DNA from 2 places in the Aromatoleum aromaticum EbN1 genome. Region 2 is predicted to be linked to the other one. Evidence: predicted binding sites of a transcription regulator. Region 2 holds the regulator's gene; the other holds the start of a gene.
The links. The regulator FNR, encoded in region 2, switches genes on or off when oxygen is low (the NO sensors DNR and NnrR bind a similar motif). The targets are predictions, from matches to a motif close to TTGANCTAGNTCAA.

Region 1 (3,417 bases), 660 kb from region 2:
AGGCATTCGCGGTGATCGATGCGCCCGTTCGCGTCGATCGCCTGCGCACCGCAGCCCACCGCGCAGGCCTTGCAGCTGCTGCATTCCTGCTTGCGGTCGAGGCCGAACCAGCGGAACGTCGACGGCATCGCGAGCGATGCGCCGAGCGGGCACAGGTACTTGCAGAAAGGGCGCTCGATGAAGATCGACAGGCCGAGCAGACCTGCTGCGAAGAGCGTGTATGGCCAGCTTCTGTTGAACATTCCGACGAGGAAAGTGGTCTTGAACGGTTCGATTTCCGCGAGCTTCTCGGCCAGCCCCATCGAGAAGAAGGACACGGCGAGCAGGCCGAAGAACACCCCGTACTTCACCCACTTCAGGCGGTCATGCCATTTCCGTGACAACTGGAACTGGAAGCGCTTGAGTCCCACCGCGCCGCCGAGCTTGTACAACAGTTCGGACAGCGAACCGAACGGACACAGCCAGCCGCAGAACAACCCGCGTCCCCAGAGGAAGACGGTCACGATGATGAAGATCCAGAACAGGAAGATGAACGGATCGGTGAGGAACAGTTCCCATGTCCATTGGAACAACAGGGCGTGGAACCAGGTAAGCACCTGCGTGATCGACGGCTGCGCGAGCAGGCCGAATCCGACAAAACCGATGCTGATGAGCCAGGCGCTGTATTTGAAGATATTGACCGGCCACTTGTTGTTGCGGCTGGCGCGGCGCGTGAGGCGGTCGCGGAACCCGTAGAGCGTACCGACGGCGATCAGCAGCGCTGCGAACAGGCCGATTTCGACGGCGCGCGTCTTCCATACGCGGACCCAGGGCGCATCGGGCTTGATGACTTCCGGGCGGCCGCCTTCGAGGTAGGTTTCCGGCAGCCAGTATTCCGAATCGAAGTTCACGAAACTGCGTGTACCTGTTGCGCGATCGACACGGTTGCCGAGAAACACGAATTTCCACGGGTAGGCTGCGGAGAAAGCTTTCGAACGGATGATGAAAATCGACGATTCATTAAATGCCGGCGCGCCGGCCGCTGCGAGACCATAAAGATTGACTGCGTCGAGGTCGCGGAACGTGAAGGAATCCGCCCCTTGACGGACCTGGACGCGATCGTAGATGCCGCCCCGCACGAAACCCGAGCCCTTGAAGGATTCGATGCCGCCGGTGCGGATCACGAACAGCGCGTGCTCGCCTTCTTTCAGGCGGCTCATCAGGCTGCGCCACGGGCCATCACCGAGAACGGCCCGGCCGACATCCGGCTGGTTGAGATAGCCGAACCAGAGATCGATGAACGGCTTGCCACCGCGCGGCAGTCCGACCTGTTCCGGGGTCACGACGAGGCGCTGGACGCTGCCTTCATCCACGAGAGTAGCCCAGTCGGACTTGACTCCGGTTTCGACGAACTTGGCCGGCTCGCGCACGGTCGGCTTGAGGATGCCGACCTGACGCGCGACGTTCGTGCCGGAGGTCATCATCACCTGGTTCTGGGCGATCACGGTGACCGTCGCCCCGGAGATCGCGTCGAGGCCGATGATGTTCTCTTCCGGACGGGACTGGCCGATCTCGATGTTGTCGCCGACGAACTTGCCGAGGTATTGCTGGTTGAAGCCGATCAGCGCCGATTCCGGAATCCCGAGCAGGAGGATCGGCTCGGAATGCTTCAGCACTTTCACGCCGGTGAAGCGCCCCGCGGTGTCCATGCCGATCAGCGTGACGACCGGTTTGCCGGAATACGCCGGCGTGTCGGTGATGTCGGTCGACAGCATGACGTAGCCGATCTTGCGCTTCTCGCCGTTTTCTTCGACGTAACCTTCGACGTACGGCGGCTGCCCCTTGCGCTCCGAGAAGGATGTCGCTCCCGGCAGGACTTCCGTACAGGCCACGTAATCGCACATCTTGGGCGAAGTAGCGAGCTCGTCGGGAAGCTTTGCCTCGTACGCGTCGGCGAGGGCTGCGAACGCGGGAAGGATCAGGGCGAGGGACAGCAGGATATTACGAAAGACAGCGGGGAATTTCATGAGGCTTACCGTTTGGAGGGGTGTAGGTCGAATATAAAAAACCCTGTTTCCGTTGTAATTGTTCCTGGTCAATTAATAAATTAACGACTGCTGAAATACCATGAAAAACAACGTTCGTAATTGGTGCCGAGTACCGTGGTGCCGAGTACCGGCAAGCTCACGGTCGAGCGAGATTGGGAGTATCGAGCCTGCCGGAGACAGCGAGTCTCCGGCAGGCTCGACAAGCTCGTAAAGCTTACGCTTCGACGATCATGCGGCTGCGCATTTCCAGATGCAGCGCGTGGCAGAAGTGGGTGCAGTAGCACCAGTACACGCCGGGCTTGTCGGCGATGAACGTGACCGACTTCGTTTCCTGCGGGCTGACGGCGAAATTGATATCGTGCTTCGGGATGGCGAAGCCATGGGTCAAGTCCTCGACCTTGTCGTGGTTGGTCAGGATGATCGTCACTTCGTCACCCTTCTTGACCCTGAATTCGCGCAGGCTGTAAGCGGGCGCCTGGCTCGTCAGCTTGACCGTGACTTTCTTGCCTTCGCGGAACACGCCCGATTCCTTCGGATCCTTCACCGCATGCGGGAAATCCTCGAGGGTGTACACCTGACGCGTCTTGATGATGTCGCGCCTGATGACGATCGAATCATGCGGCTCGGAGGTCACTGAGTGGTCGGCGACCAGCACCATCTTGTCTCCGCTGATGTCGATCATCTGCGCCGTTTCCGGATGCAGCGGGCCGACCGGCAGGAAGCGGTCTTTCGAGAACTTGTTGTCCGAGATGAAAAACTTGCCGTCCGCCTCTTTGGTTTCGCCCATCGACGTGAAGCCGTGACCCGGCTGGTAGTGCACGTCGAGCCGGTCGACAACGGGAGTGGCAGTTTTGTCGCCTTGATACGACTTGATCGCCGCTTCGACGTTCCACTTGACGATCTGGCTGTCGAGGAACAGCGTCGTGTACGCATTGCCCTTGTTGTCGAAACCGGTGTGCAGCGGGCCAAGACCGATTTCCGGCTCGGCGACGACGCATTCGCGCGCCTCCTTCACGCCACCGTCGAACCACTTCAGGACCTGCTCGTGGGAAATCACGGTCGCTGTCGGAGAAAGCTTGCCCGAGCAGGCGTAGTATTTTCCGTCCGGACTGGTATTGACACCATGCGGGTTCTTGGGAATCGGCACGTAGCAGGTCAGCGCAGTCTTCGGATCGGCGTTCGATGCCCTCAGGCCATCGACCACGGGGACTTTGGAGTCGCCGATATAAGTGACTTTCCCCGCCTTGACTGCTTCCTCGATGCGCGCGATGTTGAAAAACAGACACGCATCCCACTCCGCAGCCATCGTTTCTTCGTAGTGGACACCCATTTCGACGTTGTACTGGTTCGTGCAGGCAAGCTTGCCGTCGTACGAACTGGCGACCAGATC
Region 2 (3,417 bases):
ACTTGAAACCGGTTGCCCGGGCCGAGTCGATGACCAGCTTGGTTTCGTCGAAGCTCTGCACGCGATTGACCGCGACCTGAACGTCTTCGTTGAAGTCCTGGACCCCGACGCTCATGCGGTTGAAACCCAGGTCGGCAAGCAGCTTGACGGTTTCGAAGTCGACCTTGCGCGGGTCCACTTCAATCGAATATTCGCCGTTCGGCACCAGAGTGAAGCGTGAGCGGACCGAATCCATGAGCTGGCGCAGCTCGTCGTGCGAAAGGAAAGTCGGCGTTCCTCCGCCGAGGTGCAACTGGGTGACCTGATGGCTGCCGCCCAGCGCCTCGGCCTGCATGCCGATTTCTTTATCCAGGTATTTCAGGTACTTGGCGGAACGGGCATGATCTTTCGTGATGATCTTGTTACACGCGCAGTAGTAGCAAATCGTGTTACAAAATGGGATGTGGAAGTATAATGAAAGAGGCTTGCTTACCCCGCCCACTGCACGCTGGGCAAGCCAGTCCCGGAGGGCGCGGTGATCGAAGGCTTCGACGAAGCGATCGGCGGTCGGATACGACGTATAGCGCGGCCCGTTGATATCGAAGCGGCGTATCAGCTGCGGGTCGAATACAAGATCGTTCTGGCTGGTCATGGTTGTATCGCTCGGGTGCGTTTCGTACGATCGCAAAAAGCAGCGCCGTGGGGGTTGACGTGGATCAACGGACTTCCCTGGCAATCGTAAATCGGACTTGAACAGAGGGCATTATTATCGTGCAAATGAAGGCCACGGTGCCAATTACGGTAGCCAGTCTGAAAGTCGCGTGTTCCCAGTGCAACCTGGTCGAGCTGTGTCTGCCGTTCGGCATGTCCGAAAACGAGATCGACCGCCTCGACGAACTCGTCGGAGCGCGTCGCAAGATCAAGCGCCAGCACCACCTCTATCGCGCGGGCGACCCTTTCGAGGCGATCTACGCGATCCGCGCGGGTTCGTTCAAGACGAACGTGCTGCTTGAAGACGGACGCGAGCAGGTCACCGGTTTCCAGATGACCGGGGAGATGCTCGGGCTCGACGGCATCAGCACGGAACTGCATTCGTGCAATGCAATCGCGCTCGAGGACAGCGAAGTTTGCGTGATCGCTTACGGCAAGCTCGAAGAGCTGTCGCGCGTCGTCGAAGGTCTGCAGCATCAGTTCCACAAGGTGATGAGCCGCGAGATCGTCCGTGACCATGGCGTCATGACGCTGCTCGGTTCGATGCGCGCTGAAGAGCGCCTGGCGGCGTTCCTGCTGAACATGTCGCAGCGCTTCACCGCGCGCGGCTTCTCAGCGGCGGAATTCCACCTGCGGATGACGCGCGAGGAAATCGGCTCGTATCTGGGGCTGAAGCTGGAGACCGTGTCACGGGCGTTCTCGAAGTTCCAGGAAGAGGGACTGATCGCCGTCCAGCAAAAGCACATCCGCATTCTCAATATCTGCGGCCTGAAAAAGCTGATCCACCACCCGTCGCCGCGGGGCTGACCCGCATCAGGAACTGCGCGGCGGCGCGTCCTGCCGCCGTCGCGCGGTCATCGTCGCAGTCAGGGCGGCAACGTCCTGCTCCGTCAACAACTCGCGCGCATAGGGGAGCAGTTCGCCCTCTTCGCGCTCCATGTGGCGTCGGTAACGAGCCGTGAACTGCTCGACCTCCGCAGCCGACAGTTGCGCCGGCTCGCCGCGGGAAATCGGATCGAGCTTCGCCCGGATTGCCGCCCACGCCGCGAACATTTCCTGGTGGTCCGCCAGTATCCAGTCGATCAGCTCGTGGAGCGCTTCCCGGCGCCCGCCATCGACACGCGCGCGCAGAACCGGGAACAGGTCGTCTTCCTCGTCGAGATGATGATTGACGGCAGCCAGGTCGAAGTAACGCATCACGTTGGCTGCTGCCTGTTGTGCCTGTCGGTCGGCGCCATGCTCGGGCAGCCACGCCGCGAGGCGCGACAGTGTCGTGAGCTGCGCCTGCAGACGCCCGTGGCAGGCTTCGAGCATTTCGAGCGGCGTTTCCAGGCCGGGAGCAACGGGTATCAGGGAATCAGCCATCAGAAAGCTCCGGTAAGAACAAGAAAGCCGGCCGCATTCTTCGTCAACGCGACCGACACGATCCATGAAAAGACGAGCAATGCGCAGATCAGCGCGAAGATGCGTATGCCCATCGTCGCGCCACCGCGCAGCGCTATGTAGCCGAGCACCACGTAGACGACCAGCCCGATCACCTTCGCCGTGACCCACGGAGCGACGAACGGGTACTGCGCGCTCAGCACGGCGAGCGTGATCGCGCTGGCGAGAAACACGGTATCGACCACGTGCGGCACAACGCGGGTCGCGCGGTGATCGAGCAGCGGGCTGCGCCGCATCATCCAGATCCCCTGCAGCAGGAATCCCGACCCGCTCAGCATCGCACATAGGATGTGCAGGTGTTTGATCGCAGCGTACACCGCACTTCACCCCGGCCGGCCGTCACTGCGCGGGCGCAGATAAACGGGCAGATAGCGGGTTCCCCACAAGCCGAACACGCCGATCCAGCCGAGCGCCGCCGCGAGCATCACGCCGCTCGACCAGGAAGGCGGCACCAGTTCGCCGGCCACGCGCACCACCACGACGAGTTCGAGCCCGAGGAACAGCGACCACGTCAGCTTGTCCGCCACGAGCTTGCCGCCCGAATGTCCCAAAGTCACTCTCGACACCATTCCCAGCAGCACCGAGCCGAAGAATCCGACACCCAGCGCGTGCAGCGGCGCGAGGCCGAGCCATGCATGGCCGAACAGCGCAGCGACGCCCTGCAGCGTCGACAGCAGGAAAGCGATCCCGAGCCACGCGAAACCGATGTGCAGCATCCCCAAGAGGGGCACGCGCAACGCCGGGATGAGGCGCCATTGCACCGACAGCCACAGCGCAGTCGCCGCCGCCGGCGCATCGACGATCCACGTCATCGCACCGAATCCCGCCATCGCCAGCGCGCCGTGGATGACACTCGCCCCCAGCACGATGCCGAGCGCCCAGCGCGGACGGACAACGACGTAATCCTTGACGATGTTGCTGGAAAAAAACGGAATCATGCGGTGACAGACCGTAAAGAACACCGGCAGCAGGCACCACCACACTCCGAGGCCGATGGCCACACGCCCCCAGACGCCGTCACCGGTGATCGCGAAAACGAACCAGGCGAGCACTCCGAAGGCACCTGCCGCGAGCGCCGTGGTCACCAGTCGGGCGTGCAGCGAATCGGGATTGTCGTTGAATGCCACACCCCACAGCACCCGCAAAACACCGCCCCACCCGGCCAGCACCAGCAGCAGGCCGACCGCGAGCAGGCCGGGAATCCACAATCCGATGATTGCGACCGCCCACCCGGCGACGAGCAGACGCCACGGTGGCAGCCAGACTGTCACGGGCACGTCCTGC

Region 1: EBN1_RS17805 (NosR/NirI family protein) is a predicted target of FNR. The motif match lies at 2,065-2,078, and genes of this name have one in related genera.

What each region holds. Positions count from the first base shown of each region.
Region 1 is NC_006513.1:3,710,584-3,714,000, forward strand. Features, by position in the region: gene EBN1_RS17805 (NosR/NirI family protein) at 1-2,006, opposite strand, end outside; gene nosZ (TAT-dependent nitrous-oxide reductase) at 2,242-3,417, opposite strand, start outside.
Region 2 is NC_006513.1:3,051,129-3,054,545, reverse strand. Features, by position in the region: gene hemN (oxygen-independent coproporphyrinogen III oxidase) at 1-631, opposite strand, end outside; gene fnr (fumarate/nitrate reduction transcriptional regulator Fnr) at 757-1,497, shown strand; gene EBN1_RS14570 (hemerythrin domain-containing protein) at 1,504-2,055, opposite strand; gene EBN1_RS14565 (SirB2 family protein) at 2,055-2,450, opposite strand; gene EBN1_RS14560 (NnrS family protein) at 2,457-3,417, opposite strand, start outside.